2 regions of the Rothia sp. HMSC071C12 genome follow, and region 2 is predicted to be linked to the other one. Evidence: riboswitches for the same ligand, from Rfam matches in the RefSeq annotation. Region 2 holds a riboswitch; the other holds the start of a gene.
The links. A riboswitch is a leader RNA that binds a small molecule or an ion and turns the genes downstream of it on or off. The one in region 2 is predicted to bind S-adenosylmethionine.

Region 1 (8,271 bases), on a different contig from region 2:
CTCGGGAACAACGTACTCGATGAAGTCCTCGAAGGAGCCCGGGGAGACGTGGTATGCCAGGTTGATGCCGTCCAGGCCACCCTCGTCGATCCAGCGCTCAAGCTCGTCAGCAACCTGAACCGGGTCACCAACAATGACATCGCCCATGCCGCCGAGGGTGGTGTGCTCAGCGATGGCCTTGCGGGTCCACTTCTTGTCCTTCGCCTGCAGGGTGAAGGGGGTCAGGAAGGACTGAATCGACTCGGTCTGCACGTAGTTCAGGACCTCGTCCTCGTCGAACTGGGACAGGTCAACACCGGACCAGCCGCCGATGATAGCCTGTGCAGAGTCGAGGTTGATGTACTTCTTGTACTCCTCGTACTTTGCCTTTGCCTTCTCTTCGGTCTCATCCACGATGACCGAGAGCATTGCAAGGATCTTCACGTCGTCGCGGCTACGGCCCTGCTCCTCGGCAGCGGCGCGAATACGGTCGGTCACAACGCGGGTCAGGTCGGGACGCAGAGCGCTGATGAACACAGCCTCAGCGTGCTTACCGGAGAACTGCTGGCCACGGCTGGATGCGCCAGCCTGGAAAATCACGGGGGTGCGCTGCGGGCTCGGCTCGGTCAGGGAGATGCCGGGTACGGAGAAGTACTTGCCCTTGTGGCCAATCGGGTGGACCTTGGAGGGGTCAGCGTAGATGCCGCGCTCGCGGTCCTTGATGACTGCGCCGTCTTCCCAGGAGCCTTCCCACAGCTTGTAGCAGACGTCCAGGAACTCGTCGGCGATTTCGTAGCGCTCGTCGTGCGGGATCTGGGTGGGCAGGCCCTGGTTCTCAGCAGCCGAAGGCAGGTAAGAGGTCACAACGTTGAAGCCGACGCGGCCCTCAGTGAGGTGGTCGAGGGAGGCGTAGCGGCGAGCCAGGGTGTAGGGCTGCTCGAAAGTAGCGGCAGCAGTCACGCCGAAGCCGAGGTGCTCGGTCACTGCAGCCATTGCAGAAATCTGGGTTGCGGGGTCATTCACGGGAACCTGAGCGGCACCCTCAATGGCGGGAGCGGCAGAGTTCTTGTACACGTCGTAGATGCCGACCACGTCAGCGATGAACACGGCGTCAAACAGGCCGCGCTCAAGGGTCTTAGCCAGGTCAGTCCAGTACTTGATGGTGTTGTACTCGGTTGCGCGGGAGCGCGGGTGACGCCAGAGGTCGAAGCTCTGGTGACCAATGCAGGTCATTTCGAATGCGTTAACTACGATGCGCTTCTTCTGCTCAGCCATCGATTTTCCTTTCGCGAATGATCGGGGACGATCGGGTTAGTGCCCTGCACCCCGCGCGCCGCCTCCTTCTTGCCTTCTGCGTTCGGTGGTGGCCTTCGTGCAGGTGGCGCGTTCGCGCCGTACTTGCCTCGTAACGTTGAGGCCAGATCATCATCTGGGGCACCCCGCTACGGGAGAGGGTTGCCGCCCGGCTAGCCAGAGCTTAGCGCCGGGACTCATGATCTCGTGGTTTGAGTGTACGGGGCGCACGGGAGGGAGGTCACGTTTGTGACGAAAAAATCTTTTTGTGACGTGGAACCGAAATATTTCGTGATAAATGCGAAATATACGGTCATAGAAATTCATACGCGCCCGCAGGGTTGATTGAGGCACGCCACAGCCCATAGGGTGGGAGAAGCAAACCATCCAGAGCGACTGAGAGACCTGGCTCCACGACGTCGCAGCAACCGGCACGGATTCTTCCGCCCCCGGTGCTAACGCCAGGAACGATGGAAGTGACATGACACTCAACAGTGCAGTAACTGACGTACCCACCAGTGAAAAGAACGGCCGCCGTGCCGTATCCACCGCCGCCGTCCCCTTGAGCTTTGAAGGCGTCGGACAATCTTTCCCCGTGCCCGGCGGAACCCACGAAGTTCTTCGCGGAGTCTCCTTCACCGCAGCCCCCGGCGAGATTATCTCCGTCATCGGCTCCTCCGGATGCGGCAAATCCACTCTCCTGCGTGCAGCAGCAGGCCTGAACCGCATCACCGCAGGTACCGTGCGTATCGGCGAGAAGGCAGTGACCGGCCTCGACCCCCGCGTAGCTATCGGCTTTCAGGAACCGCGCCTGCTCCCCTGGCGCACCGTCGCCGACAACGTGGCTCTCGGACTACCGCAGGGCACCAAAAAATCTGAAGGCGCAGCATCCGTAGCGCGCCTGCTCGACCTGGTCGGCCTGGGCGAATACGCAACCCACCGTCCCAAGGAAATTTCAGGCGGTATGGCTCAGCGCGTGTCCCTGGCACGAGCGCTCGCACGCAACCCCGGCGTGCTGCTGCTCGACGAGCCCTTCGGTGCTCTGGATGCGCTGACCCGCATCAACATGCAGGATTTGCTGTTGGACGTGCACCGTCAAGACCCGACCACGATTCTGCTGGTCACCCACGATGTGGAAGAGGCGCTGTACCTCTCTGACCGGGTGATTGTCCTCGGTAAGGACACCCCGGAGGCGCCCGCCACCATCCAGCGCATTGTGACCGTTGACCGTTCTCACCCGCGTGACCGCGCCGATGCTGAGATCACGGCGCTGCGTAGCGAACTGTTGGCTGAGCTCGGCGTGGAAGATAACGCCTAAAGCCGCCACGCAACACATTTCTTACACATCACATCATCATCTTCAGAAGCGAAAAGATTTCATCATGACTTACTCCCCGTCTCGTCGTACCGCCCTCAAGTCCCTTGCCGCAGCCGCCGCTTTTGCTACTCTGCTCAGCGCCTGCGCCGGTGAAGGTTCCGGTTCCGCTAACGCCTCCGGTGCTGCCGGTGGTGGCAATCAGAACACCGTGACCATTGACTACGCGACCTACAACCCGCTGTCCCTGATTATCCGCAAGAAGGGTTGGCTTGAGACCGCCCTCGCCGCCGAGGGTAAGAAGGTTGAGTGGGTCAAGTCGGCCGGTTCGAACAAGGCGAATGAGGCGCTGCGTAGCGGCAATATTGATGTTGGCTCGACCGCCGGTTCGGCGGCGCTGCTGGCACGCGCTAATGGCTCCCCCATCAAGGTCATTAGCCTCTACTCGCAGCCGGAATGGTCGGCACTGGTGACCCGCAAGGATTCGGGCATCACCAAGGTTGCGGACCTGAAGGGTAAGACTGTTGCCGTGACCAAGGGTACCGACCCGTACTTCCTGCTGCTGCAGGCACTCAAGCAGGAGGGTATTTCCGCTTCGGATCTGACCATTCAGAACCTGCAGCACGCCGACGGCCGCACCGCCCTGGATAACGGTCAGGTCAACGCGTGGAGCGGCCTGGACCCGATTATGGCTGCCGCCGAGGTGGAAAGCGGCGACGTGCTCTTCTACCGCAACCTGAACTTCAACACCTACGGCTTCCTGAACGCGACCGAGAAGTTCATTCAGTCCAACCCGACCGCCGCACAGACCATCGTGGACGTGTACGAGTACGCTCGCGCCTGGGCTAAGAAGAACCCCGAAGAGGCAGTGAAGATTGTCGAGGAGGAGTCCGGCATTAAGCACGAGACTGCTCAGGTCGTCATGGAGCGCACCCACCTGGATATCGACCCGGTTCCGGGCGCTAAGCAGGTTGAGGTTCTCAAGGGTGTCGGCCCGATTCTGGTCGAGTCCGGCGACGTTCCCTCCCAGTCCGACGTGGACAAGGCACTAAACAGCATTGTGGACGACCAGTTCGCAAAGAAGGCTGACAGCGCAGCCGTTGAGAAGATCGCAAAGGTGGTTGAGAAGTAATGACCGCCGCAACGATCACCGCCGCCTCCAGCGCTCGCGCTGAGCGTGCCGAGAAGCGTGTCTCTTCCGTGAAGCTGCCGTCGAACCCGTTCGCCGGTAAGCAGTACCTGGGCCTGATTCTTCCCCTGGCGCTGATTGCCCTCTGGTACATTCTGAGCACGAACGGCGTGTTCACCCAGGTTCAGCTGCCCTCCCCCGACCGTGTGGTCAGCGCCGGTGTTGAGCTGGCGCAGCGCGGCGAGTTGGGCCGCCACGTGGCGATTTCTACTCAGCGTGTGCTGATTGGTTTCGGTATTGGTGCCGTGCTCGGCCTGGTGCTGGGTGCGCTGATTGGCCTGTCTGCGCCGGTGCGTCTGATTGCCGCACCGACCATTGGTGCGCTGCGTGCCGTGCCGTCCCTGGCGTGGGTTCCGCTGCTTCTGCTGTGGATCGGTATCGGCGAGAATTCCAAGGTGACCCTGGTTGCTATTGGTGCGTTCTTCCCGGTATACACCACGGTTTCTGCGGCTCTGGCGCACGTTGACCCCAAGCTTGTGGAGGCGGCACGCGCCTTCGGCCTGAAGGGTCTGCGCCTGTTCACCACGGTTCAGCTTCCCGCGGTTCTGCCGTCGGTTGTTTCGGGTCTGCGTCTGGCGCTGGCTCAGGCGTGGCTGTTCCTGGTCGCCGCTGAGCTGCTGGGTGCATCCATGGGTCTGGGTTACCTGCTGACCGACTCGCAGAACAACGGCCGCACCGACCGCCTGCTGCTGGCTATTGTGGCGCTGGCGGTGCTCGGTAAGATTACCGACGCCCTGGTGGGTGTTTTCGAGCGCTGGGTGAAGGCGAAGTACCCCAGCAACTAACGCCACCAGCAATTAGCACCACAGCTAAACGCAACGCTCAGCACGCGCTGAGTTTTAGGAGAGATGTCCGCCGCGTGGCTGCTCCCCGAAGGTGAGCTAATCATCGCTACGCGCCGGAGAAAGAAGTCGGCGGGGAAACCTGTCGCCTACTGAATGATGATGATGTGCCCCGCCCCGCGCCCCACAGCAGTGAGCGCGGGGCGGGGTCTTTAAATATGTCGTTATATTACGAACCGATACACAGCACACCGAATATGACGGTCCCCTTTGCGTCCACCCCCTCCGGCGCGCTTTACTAAGAAGGCAAACCATCCAGAGCGACCGAGAGACCTGGCTCCGTGACGTCGCAGCAACCCCCTCGCCAACGCACACACAGACCCCACGGTCACACAGACAGCGGCACGGCAAGCAAGGGTGCTAATGCCAGCAACCGATGGGAGAATAATGGGACTGCCCACCCCCTACTCGTTCACCGACCCGCTAAACCCCACCCCGAACCCCGCCCTCGAATCTGACGAGGCGCGCGTTGCGTTCTGGGAGAAGCAGGCGCAGCGACTCACCTGGGCTGAGCCCTGGCACACCGCGCACCGTTTCGAGAAACCGAAGTCCCTCGGCTTCGACGAGGACGGCATCGAACAGTTCAGCATCCCCAAAATTAAGTGGTTCGAGGGCGGTAAGCTCAACGTCGCCTACAACTGCGTGGACCGCCACGTGGAGGCAGGCCGCGGCGACAAGGTAGCCCTCTACTTCGAGGGTGAGCCCGGCGACCGTGAGGCCATCACCTACTCCGAACTGCAGCGCCGCATCGCGAAAGCAGCAAACGGCCTGCTGTCCCTGGGCGTGCGCAAGGGTGACCGTGTGGTCATCTATCTGCCTGTCATCCCCGAAACCATTATTTTCACCCTCGCCTGCGCGCGTATTGGCGCGATCCACTCCCTCGTCTTCGGTGGTTTCTCCGCCGAGGCGCTGAAGTTCCGTGTGGAAGACACCGGCGCGAAGGTTCTCATCACCACCGACGGCCAGAACCGCCGCGGCAAGGTCGTTCCCGTGAAGGTCAACGCCGACGAGGCATGCTCCGGTGAGAACAATATCGAGCACGTTATCGTGGTGGACCGCACCAGCGCCTCCGACCCGGTAGCGCACGCCGCTGTGCCGTGGACTGAGGGCCGCGACGTCTGGTACCACGATCTGGTGGACGACCAGCCGGATACTCACGCCTACGAACTGCATGATGCCGAGGATCCGCTGTTCATTATTTACACCTCCGGCACCACCGGTAAGCCCAAGGGCCTGGTGCACACCATGGCTGGATACCTGGTGCAGACCGCGTACACTCACGCGCTGCTGTACGATCTGCTGCCGGATTACGTGGACGAGAACGGCGTGTTGCGCCCCGACGAGCTGTCCGCGGTCAACGACCCGCAGAAGGTTGAGTCCACCGTTCACTGGTGCACCGCCGACCTGGCGTGGGTGACCGCACACACCTACGAAATTTACGGCCCGCTGGTTAACGGCGTGTCCGAAGTGATCTACGAGGGTACCCCGAACACTCCGCATTACGGCCGCCACTTTGAGGTTATTGAACGCTACGGTGTGACCAACTACTACACCGCCCCGACCCTGATTCGTTCGCTCATGGGTGCGTTCCCGAATGGCCCGGAGCCCGGCAAGTACGACTTCTCGACCGTGCGTCTGCTCGGTTCGGTGGGCGAATCCATCAACCCGGAGGCGTGGCGTTGGTTGCGTCAGCACGTGGGCGGCGGCACCGCGGCATTCATTGACACCTGGTGGCAGTCGGAGACCGGTTCGACCGTGTGCTCGCCGCGCCCGCACGACCCGGCGTTCGCACCCGAGGGCACCTACCCGGAGGGTACCCCGCACTGCACTCCCCTGCCCGGTTGCGCTACCCGTGCCGTTCCCGGCGTGTCCACCCGCGTGGTGGATGAGCACGGCGACCCGGTCGAACCCGGTAAGCAGGGCTTCATCGTGGTCGATAAGATTGGCCCCTCGATGGCTCGTACCGTGTGGCAGAACCCGCAGCGTTACCTGGATTCCTACTGGCGTCACTACGGCGAGCGCGGCTGGTTCCTCGCTGGCGACGGCGCGAAGGAAGACGAAGAGGGTAACGTGTACATCCTCGGCCGTATTGATGACGTGATTAACATTTCGGGTCACCGCCTGTCCACGATTGAGATTGAGTCGGCTCTGGTGACTCACCCGGCTGTGGTTGAGGCTGGTGTCTGCCCCGTGGAGGATGAGCTGACCGGTCACCAGGCGGTCGCTTACGTGACGCTCACCGATGAGGGTAAGGGCCTGACTGAGGATGAGCTGAAGGCGGCGCTGACCGCACACGTGCGTGAGCACATTGGCCCGATTGCTAAGCCGAAGGACGTTGTGGCGGTTGCCGATATCCCGAAGACCCGTTCGGGTAAGATTACTCGCCGTCTGCTCGGTGAGCTGTACCAGGGCCGTTCTTTGGGTGATGTTTCTTCGCTGCAGAATGAGGAGGCGCTGGGCCACATTGCGCAGGTGCTGGTGGATACCGGCCGCGTGAGCGAGGCTGTCTAGGCTCTGTTGCTGAGCTGAGCACTGTGCCGAGCTGCACGCTGCGCTGAGCTGAAAGCTACATAGAGTAAAGGTGCGGATACCGAATGATGATTCGGTATCCGCACCTTTTGCTATGCCATTTTACTGAGCTGACAAGGCTCTCTGTTGGCGTTGCGCCACCTATTCAGCCTACTTAATCAGGCCCAGCGAACGAGCGTGTTCGGCGGTAATACCGCTCGGCTCAATGTGCTCGGGGCCCTTGTCCTTCTCGGGGTGCTCGGTCGCCTGGAAGCGGATCATCTTCACATCGTTTGCGGCACCCAGGTTCGTGATCATGCCGTCACCGTTCAGGTCCACGGACACCGGCTCGGTGTCGATTTTGCCGTTGCCGTTGAAGTCAATCGGCTGGTTGGCGGGCTTGCCCTTGTACAGGAAGCCAGCCGCGCGGGGACCGAAGCCACGCGCCTCGTACAGCTTCGCCTCGTTGAGCATGCGGTATTCGGCGGTGGAGTAGCCGAAGTAGCGGCTACCGTCAGCCATGGGCACGCCGGTGAGGGTGTACTGGTAGTTCATGACGCTGTAGTAGTTGGGCTTGTAGTTGATTTCGTCCCAGCCGCCGTGGCTCAGTGCGAGGTTGTGGCCGAGCTCGTGCACGAACACTGCCACGCGGATGTTGCTGCTTGCCTCGCCCCAGAAGGTCGGGCCGACGGTGACCATAAAGTTACGACCGCCAAAGTTAGCGATACCGGAGGAGTAGCTGTTGTCGTAGTAGTCGCCCCAGATCATGTAGTGGAAGGTGCCTTCGCGGGCGGGGTTGAACTTACCTTCGGTTGCCTTGATTCGGTGGAGCGCCTTGAATTCGCTGTCGAGTGCCTGGTAGCTGATTTCGTTGCCGCCGCCCAGGTTGTACTTGGCGCTGCGGGCGCTACCGGCGTCCAGGTGGATGTTCACGCCGGTAGTGCCGTCGGGGTTGCGCAGGGGCAGGTCGGCATAAATCTTGGTGATGCGGTCCAGTTCGTCTTCGCTGGGCAGCAGACCTGCCATGTAGTCCATCTCAACGAAGATGTCCTTGTGGTTGGGGTCTGCGCCCATTGCGGGGAAGTCGACGTCGATTTTGCCGTCGCCGTCAGCGTCGTAGCCCTTCATTTCCCAGGTGTTGGGGA
Region 2 (8,271 bases):
TTTCGTAATAGCGCAGGGCGTGGGTGCTCACCCCCAACTGCTCCGCTACCTCTTGAATACTTACCACAGCTTTAATGCTATGGGGTTAGAGCGGGTCTAAAGCAAACCGAGAACCCTTACTCTCCAGTGCAACAGGAGGCTACTTCCGCGGTATCTCGCGGAGACCTTCTAAAACACCTCAAAAACCGGAAAATATTCCCTGACTTGGCACGATACCCGTCAGGCGGGCACAAAGAAACGCCGGGCACTCGCGCTATGCGAGTACCCGGCGTCCTATAACCCAACCGTCAAGGTGAACGTTAATTCTCAACGGAGGGAAGGACAGTTGAGAATACCCAGCCATTCCCTCACAATCCCACACCCACTGTTTGGATAAAACAACATTCAGCAGGATGCGTGAAACGCCTTCGGGCGCCGGTCGAGTTAGCGATTAACAGCGCCGTACAGACGAGTCATCGAGTCCAGCGCCTCACGCTCACGCTGCGCCTCGCTCGGGGTAGCAGATTCATCTTCAACACCCAGGGCGCGCGCCAGAATCTTCTCCACCTGCTTCGCCTCAATCAGGAAGCCGTCATGGCCGTGGTTCGACTCGATAATATCCACGGCGACCGGGGTGGGCAGCGCCTCCGCCAGACGGTGCGACTCGTGCGGGAAGAACAAGCGATCCGTGTTCACCGCCGCAATCGTCCACTCGCAATCGGTGTGCGCCAGCGCCTGCGCCAGGGTGCCGCGGCCACGCGCCACATCGTGCGAAATCAGTGCCTCGTTCACTGCCAGGTAGCTATTCGCGTCAAAGCGCTCAACCAGCTTGGCGCCGTGGTGGTCCAGGTAGCTTTCGATGGCGTAGCGGCCACGCGGCTCACCCAGCGAGCCGCCCACGGTGCTTTCGCCACGGTTCTCTTCGCGGCCGAAGCGGTGCTCCAGCTCGGCGGGGCTGCGGTAGGTGGTGTGCGCAATACGGCGTGCCAGGGCAAGACCGGTTACCGGCGCGGGACCCGCATAGTAGTCGCCGCCGGCGAAGTTCGCGTCCGAACGAATCGCAATGTTCTGGGTGTGCGCCCAGGAAATCTGCTCCGCCGTAGCCGAAGGACCGGAGGCAATGACCGCGCATCCGCGCACCAGCTCGGGGTTAGTTGCCGCCCACTCCAGGGCGCGAGCGCCACCGAGGGAACCACCAATCACGTAGCGGAAGCTGTTCACACCCAGGGCACGAGCCAGGCGCGCCTCAGCACGCACCGAGTCGCGGATGCTCACCTGCGGGAAGCGGGAACCCCAGTGCTCACCGGCGCCCGGGTAGCCTTCCGGGATGATGCTCGCCGGGCCGGTCGAGCCGTAGCAGCCGCCCAAAATATTGGGGGCAATCACGAAGTAACGGTTGGTGTCCACGACCGAGCCGGGGCCGACGACGCCTTCCCACCAGCCGTCCGATTCGATAGCGCGAATCAGCGGGGCGGGCATGTCGGGGGTGGGCACGCCGCGGGAGACATGCGTGTCACCGGTGAGCGCATGCAGAATCAGGATGGCGTTATCGCCAGCCTCGTTGAGGGTGCCCCAGGTTTCGTAGCCGATGGTGACCTGCGGCAGGGTTACGCCGGATTCGAGCTCCAGGTCGCCGATGTTCAGCTGACGCAGGTAGCCTTGCGCTTCGGGGTGTTCGCGCTGGGTGCCCGCCACGGGGATGGGCGCGGTAACAGGCTGGTTGGTAGTGCCGGGCTGGGTGGTGCCGGACTGGCTAGTGCTCTGGGCGGTCATGGGGGTTCCCTTCACTGGGTTGGCCGGCGAGGTGGTGCCGGGTGTGAGCGGGGTACTCGTCTGCGGGTTGAATCTACGGTTGAGTCTGCGGGTTGAGGCAGCGAGGCGGCGGTGCCGCGCGCTTATGAAATGCTCCGTAACGGGGAATCCGCAGGTGGACCGAAAAGCCGTAGCTTGCCGGTCCACCTGCGGGTTGCATCACCGTTTAGGAGAGGGTATCGAAGCCCAGCTGCAGGTCGGCGAGAATGTCGTCGATGTTCTCGATACCGACTGCCAGGCGGACGAAGTTCGGGTACACGCCAATCTTCTCCAGTTCCTCAGCGGAAAGCTGGGAGTGGGTGGTGGAGGCGGGGTGAATCACGAGCGAGCGTACGTCACCGATGTTCGCCACGTTGGAGTGCAGCTTCAGGGCGTCCACGAAGTCGCGGGTCTCCTCCAGGGTTGCGTCCTTGAGGGTGAAGCCGAGCACCGCACCGGGGCCCTTGGGCAGGTACTTCTGTGCACGCTCGTACCAGGGGGAGGATTCCACGCCAGCCCAGATAACCTTGTCGACCTGCGGGTTTGCTTCGAGCCAGCGGGCGACCTTGGTGGCGTTCTCAATGTGGCGTTCGATGCGCAGGGAGAGAGTCTCCAGACCGATGCCGATGTTGAAGGCGTTGGTCGGGGAGATTGCGGCGCCGGTGTCACGCAGCAGGGAGACGCGCGCCTTCAGGATGTAGGAGAGGTTCGCGCCGAACGCGGAGTCCTTACCCAAATCGCGTGCGTAGACCAGGCCGTGGTAGCCGGGGGCGGGCTGGTTGAACTTGGGGAACTTCTCGGGGTCTGCACCGTAGTCGAAGTTACCGGAGTCAACGATCACGCCGCCGATGGAGGTGCCGTGGCCGCCCAGGTACTTGGTGGCGGAGTGGACGACTACGTCTGCGCCGTGCTCGATGGGGCGCAGCAGGTAGGGGGTGGGCACGGTGTTGTCCACGATCAGGGGTACGCCGTTTTCGTGCGCAATTGCGGCAATGGGCTCAATGTCGAGCACGTCGTTGCGGGGGTTGGGCACGGACTCGCCGTAGAAGAGCTTGGTGTTGGGGCGGACTGCGGCGCGCCATGCATCCAGGTCGTCCGGGTCCTCAACGAAGGTGGTTTCGATACCGAGGTCGGCGAGGGTGTACTTGAGCAGGTTGTAGGTGCCGCCGTACACGGAGGGCGATGCGACCACGTGGTCGCCGGCGCCGGCAATGTTCAGGATTGCGTAGGTGATAGCTGCCTGACCGGATGCCAGCAGCAGCGCACCAACGCCGCCTTCCAGGGAAGCGATGCGGTTTTCGATAGCTTCCTGGGTGGGGTTGTTGAGGCGAGTGTAGATGGGGCCCAGCTCGGCGAGGGCGAAACGGTTCGCTGCCTGCTCGGCGCTGTCAAAGACGAAGGAAGTGGTCTGGTAGATGGGTAGTGCCCGAGCTCCCGTTGCGGCATCCGGCGCCTGACCTGCGTGAATCTGGCGGGTTTCGAACTTCCAACCTGCGGGGTTGGCGGGAGTCGGGACGGTAGTGTTGTTGCTCATGCGTGGCTCCTAATGGGGATTCTTAGGGGGCCGCATGCCGACGGTACAGGAATCGTCGTCGAATAATCCTGTCACGATTGATGTACCGTTTTCGGTCACATCGGTCCCGCGCTTGCGTCACGCTTGTGCGTGCCGCCTGGTCTTCACCCAGGGCACCCCACCGCGGAGGAGGGTTGCCGGCCAGCTAGCTGGGGCTTGTCGCTGGCGCTCTTGACCTGTATTCAGGGTGTCACAGGGCACGGGGCGGGGTCAAGGGTTTTGTGGGTAGACGGCACTTTAAGACATTTCATTGCAAAGATGACGTTTTTTAACGTCTGTCATAAAACGTGAGCGACGGTGCCGGGGCAATCCGAGGGCGAGGCAATCGAGATGCGGAGGCGGACACCCACCATCCACACAGTAACCCCCATCACTTTTATCTACAGTTTTTCGGTACACTGAAATGACACATACACTCACGCAGGGTACAACTCACTACGGCTCGCTACGCCGTTTATCCTGCTCAGCATCCCTCCGGTATAGGGGCCAGAGGGTCATACCCGAAGGTTACCTACCATGTCTCTTGTTCTTGATGCGGCGCAGCTCAGCCGCGTCTTTGGCAAAGGTGAAAACGCTTTTACCGCCGTCGACCGTGTGTCACTTCGCGTCAGTTCCGGTGAGATTCATGCCCTCCTCGGCCCCAACGGTGCGGGCAAAACGACTACCGTGCAGATGTGCTCGACCCTGCTCACACCCACCGGCGGTAACCTTACCGTGAACGGTATTGACGCTATCGCCCACCCGCAGCGGGCGCGCCGTCACGTGGGCCTAGCTTTGGGAGGGGAGAACGGCTTCTACCCGCGCGCTAGTGCCCGCGACAATCTGCTGTTCTTCGCCGATGTTGCGGGGGTTTCCGGGCGGACCCGACGACACGAGGTGGAGCATGCCCTAGCACGCGTAGAGCTCACCGATGCGGCAACGCGGCCTGTCCAGGAGTTTTCCCGCGGCATGAAGCAGCGCCTACATATTGCCCGCGCCCTGCTCGGCTCCCCCGCCCTGCTCCTGCTGGATGAGCCGACCAATGGGCTCGACCCCGATATCGCTCTGACCGTGCGTACCCTCATCCGATCTCTGGCAAATGAAGGTACCGCCATTCTGCTGACGAGCCACCTGCTGGGCGAGATTGAGGACCTAGCGCACACCATCACCGTTTTGGGCGCAGGTTCTGTCGCCGTGAGCGGCAACCTCGAGGATATTGCCGCGCACGCCGGCATTGCCGCCACGACCGTGGTTCAGGTCGAGGCCACCGCCACCGAGGGTCTTGATACACTACGCGGATTCCTCCACGATAAGGCGGCGGTGCTGTTTGCCCCGCGTGGTTCCGGCTGGGAGCTAACCCTCTACTGGCACGGTGAGCGCACCACGTTCGAGGCGGGTGAGGCTCACCGCATCCTCACGGAGGGGCTTGCCACCGCGAACATTGGGGCACGGACCGAACCGTACACACGCCCGGCAACCTTGGAAGAGGCATACCTGGCAATGGCGGAGGGGCTCAAGCGATGAACGCTCAGACGCAACGCTCGGAAGAGTTCCAGCGGCAGGGTCGACGGTATGACCTGTGGCAGGAGTGCGCCCGCCAACTGCGACTCATGGGCTTTAGCCTGCGCCAGTTCCTGACGGTCCCCTACTTCATTCAGCTGCTCATCAGTACGGTACTCGGCTCGGTCATCCTTCAGGCGCTCGCCGTGCATGCGGCGGCGCAGAGCTCCGCGGGTCACTCCGTTGACCCGACCCTCGCGTGGACCCGCGCGGGCATTGTGGGCATGTGGTCGGTCTGCATCGTGTCTGCGGGCATCATCAATTTCGAGCGTTTCCGTGGGACCCTCGTGTACCTGTGTTCGGGGTCGATTTCTCCGGTGCGGGTGCTGGCGGCTATCGTTTCGAGCGCCTCCATTGTGGGTATGGCGGCTTTGCCCCTGTCGTGGCTCATCTGGGCTCTTGTGACGCTTAACCCGCAGGTCACGGATTTTTCAGCACTCTGGCCGCGCTACGTTCTGGGCGTTCCCCTGCTGTGGCTTGCGTGCCTGTCGGTCACGTTCATGATTGCGGTATTCTTCGTGGCCACGCCGAACGCTATCGCCTACGAGGAGCTATTGCTCGTGCCGGTTTTTATTCTTTCCGGGGTTCTCTTCACGACCATTGAAGCGCCCGCCTGGCTGGATGCCGCGGGCGTGCTCATTCCCCTGCAGGCGCCGGTTCACCTCCTACTTGGGCGTACCGCCATCACTACCCCGGCGGATGCGCTCCTACCCGTGGCACAGACTCTGGCAGTGAGCTTCATCTGGGCGTTGTGTGCTTTCCTTTTTGCCCGGAAGGCTCTCGCCTCCGCCCGTCATCGCGGTACCCTGGGGGCGATGTAGCGTGCGTATTCTCTCTTCTGCCGCTCTGCCTAGCGTGGCGCGTCGGGCTCTGTCGACCGCCTCTATTGGCTGGTCATCTTCTATTACCTTCGCGACCCTCGGAACGGCTATCACGACCCTGGTTCTCGTACCCGGTCTTAACGTGCTTTTCACGGTGCTTCTGGGTGCTGATCTTGCCGCAAACGATACGGTACGCATCGGCTGCGCGTCTGCTCTGATTGCCACCCTCAGCTCCGTGGCAGCCGGTATTGTCGCGCGCGTTGCCACCGACCGGTGGATTGGCGTCTTCGAGTACGTGTGTACGGCTCGCCCGGTGGACGCTGGCTACTGGCTCGGTGCGGCGGCGGTACCCGCGTTGCTGGCATCCGTAACGGGTCTGAGCAATGTGGGTATCGTGTGGTTGCTGTCCCTCACGGAGCCCTCTACCGGAGCAGGTTCGGGGCTTCTACTGGGGGCCATTGCGCTGATGCCGGCTGCGATTCTGGGAGGGGTCTGCCTGGGTATTTTTGCTGCCGGCTTGGGTCTGTACCTATCGGATCCGTACACGGGCTCGAACGTTCTATCTATTGTTCTGCCGGTCAGCGCGGGTGTGATTGTGCCGGTGAGTACCTACCCGGCGTGGCTTGCGTGGGTATGTTCGTGGGTTCCCGGATCCCGGCTGGTGCAAGCTTTAGATACCTCTGGCGGTATTGCGAGCACCGCGCCGGATCTCTTCACGCTCCTGGCAGCAGACGCGGCATTGGCAGTACTCTACGCCGCTATCGGATTGGGGCTGACTTTCCTTGCCGCCCGCCGCATCCGTGCCGGCGCCCGCGCCTCACTGTTGTAAACGGTGAACCCTGAAAAAGAACGAACCTTTTAATCACCCGCTATCCGGGCGCCGCAACCAAGAAAGACTATTCCTGTGACCATCGCTCCCGCTTCATACACCTTAGAGACTCTAGGGTTCGACCCCTCCTGGCAGGGCGCGGCAATCCGCGCCGCGTTCACCCTCGGCGGTACCCTCGAAAACTTTACCCTCGCCCGTGTCAGCGCCGTGCACCGCACCCGCTACGAGCTACTGACCTACGAGCGGGGTGAGCTCATTAAGCTTTCCGCTCCGCTGCGTCCGGTTGAGAACGACTACGGCGAAGAAGAGTACCCCGTCGTCGGCGACTGGGTACTCACCCAGCCCATCCCTGGAACCGGTAGCGATAGCCAGCCCGCGGAGCACAAACCCCTCGCGATACTGCCCCGGCGAAGCTACCTCACCCGACCCAGCGCCACCCGAGAATCCGCGGATCAGCCTGTCGCCGCCAACGTGGATATGCTCTGCATCGTTGAGCCGTGCTTCCCCGAGCCGTCCATTGGGCGAATTGAACGCTACACCGCTCTGGCGCACGCTTCCGGGGTGCAGGTCGCACTGATTCTCACCAAGGGTGACCTAGTAACGGCCGAACAGCTCACCAACTACAGGGACTCCCTCGCAGGTGGTGTGGATGCGGTGCTCGCCGTCTGCACGGACAACGGCTACGACCCCGCTCCAGTGGCGGAGCTCGTCGCCGGACGCACCGCCGCATTCCTGGGCCGCAGCGGTGCCGGAAAATCTACCCTGGTCAACGCCCTGCTCAACCCGGGAGCCGACCCCCGCGAGGCCAGCTCAGAAAACCGGGTGCAAGCAACCTCCGCGGTTCGCGGCGCCGACGGCAAGGGACGCCACACCACCACCAGCCGCCAGATGCTTGTTTTGCCCGGTGTGGAAGGCTCAAGCGAAGGAGACTCGACCAACGCAAAATCATCATCTGGCACGGTGCTGATTGACACTCCGGGCGTACGAGCCCTAGCCGCAACGAGCGATAGCGCCGCGATTGACGAAACCTTCGACGACGTCTCCAGCTACGCCGCCGCCTGCCGGTACAGCGACTGTTCCCACGGTTCCGAACCCGGATGCGCGGTGCAGCAGGCCATCACTGACGGCGCTCTCGACCCCGAGCGCTTCGAACGCTACCGCAGGATGATAGCCGAATCCGCGCGTCTACGCCTGCGCTCTCAAGAACGTGAGTACCGGCAGAGTAACCGTGCCTTCACGAAGGCAAACAAGGCGGGCCGCCGCACCCTCATGTCTATTAAGGGACGCGCTAACTAGCTACCGAATTCGCACGTTCCAGAAAAGTACAGGGGCTAATCTGGGCGATACTGCCCAAGCCGCAATATAGTAGCCTGCCTCACTCTTCGATACACTAGAACTAGGCGTGCCCACAGTCCCCCGCACCCCGTCCCCTCGGCGGTAGAAGAGGCGGGCGCAGACGGCACACACCATTCACAAACCCATAACTCAATGAAAGAGGTGGCAGCATGGCTGAACAGAACCTCACCCCGCCCGTACCGAAGAAGGTCAAGCACCGCCGCGAACACCACGGCGACGTCTTCATCGACCACTACGAATGGCTCCGCGACAAGGAAAGCGAAGAGGTCCTCAACTACCTCAAGGCAGAAGCCGAATACACCGAAGCTGTCACCGCAGACCAGCAGCCCCTCCGCGAATCCATCTTCAACGAAATCAAGGGCCGCACCCTGCTGTCGGATCTG

Region 1: it holds a riboswitch for S-adenosylmethionine, as region 2 does, so the genes downstream of both, HMPREF2942_RS01495 (ABC transporter ATP-binding protein) here and HMPREF2942_RS02660 (bifunctional o-acetylhomoserine/o-acetylserine sulfhydrylase) in region 2, are expected to answer to the same signal.

Annotation. Positions count from the first base shown of each region.
Region 1 is NZ_KV814368.1:81,406-89,676, reverse strand. It holds gene HMPREF2942_RS01500 (LLM class flavin-dependent oxidoreductase) at 1-1,254, opposite strand, end outside; SAM riboswitch class IV at 1,369-1,477, opposite strand; SAM riboswitch class I at 1,653-1,749, shown strand; gene HMPREF2942_RS01495 (ABC transporter ATP-binding protein) at 1,754-2,590, shown strand; gene HMPREF2942_RS01490 (aliphatic sulfonate ABC transporter substrate-binding protein) at 2,655-3,719, shown strand; gene HMPREF2942_RS01485 (ABC transporter permease) at 3,719-4,561, shown strand; gene HMPREF2942_RS01480 (AMP-binding protein) at 5,006-7,129, shown strand; gene HMPREF2942_RS01475 (C4-dicarboxylate ABC transporter substrate-binding protein) at 7,298-8,271, opposite strand, start outside.
Region 2 is NZ_KV814370.1:2,241-10,511, forward strand. It holds gene HMPREF2942_RS02650 (MerR family transcriptional regulator) at 1-67, opposite strand, end outside; gene HMPREF2942_RS02655 (homoserine O-acetyltransferase MetX) at 424-1,752, opposite strand; gene HMPREF2942_RS02660 (bifunctional o-acetylhomoserine/o-acetylserine sulfhydrylase) at 1,958-3,304, opposite strand; SAM riboswitch class IV at 3,408-3,520, opposite strand; gene HMPREF2942_RS02665 (ABC transporter ATP-binding protein) at 3,860-4,846, shown strand; gene HMPREF2942_RS02670 (ABC transporter permease) at 4,843-5,703, shown strand; gene HMPREF2942_RS02675 (ABC transporter) at 5,705-6,532, shown strand; gene rsgA (ribosome small subunit-dependent GTPase A) at 6,608-7,828, shown strand; gene HMPREF2942_RS02685 (S9 family peptidase) at 8,038-8,271, shown strand, end outside.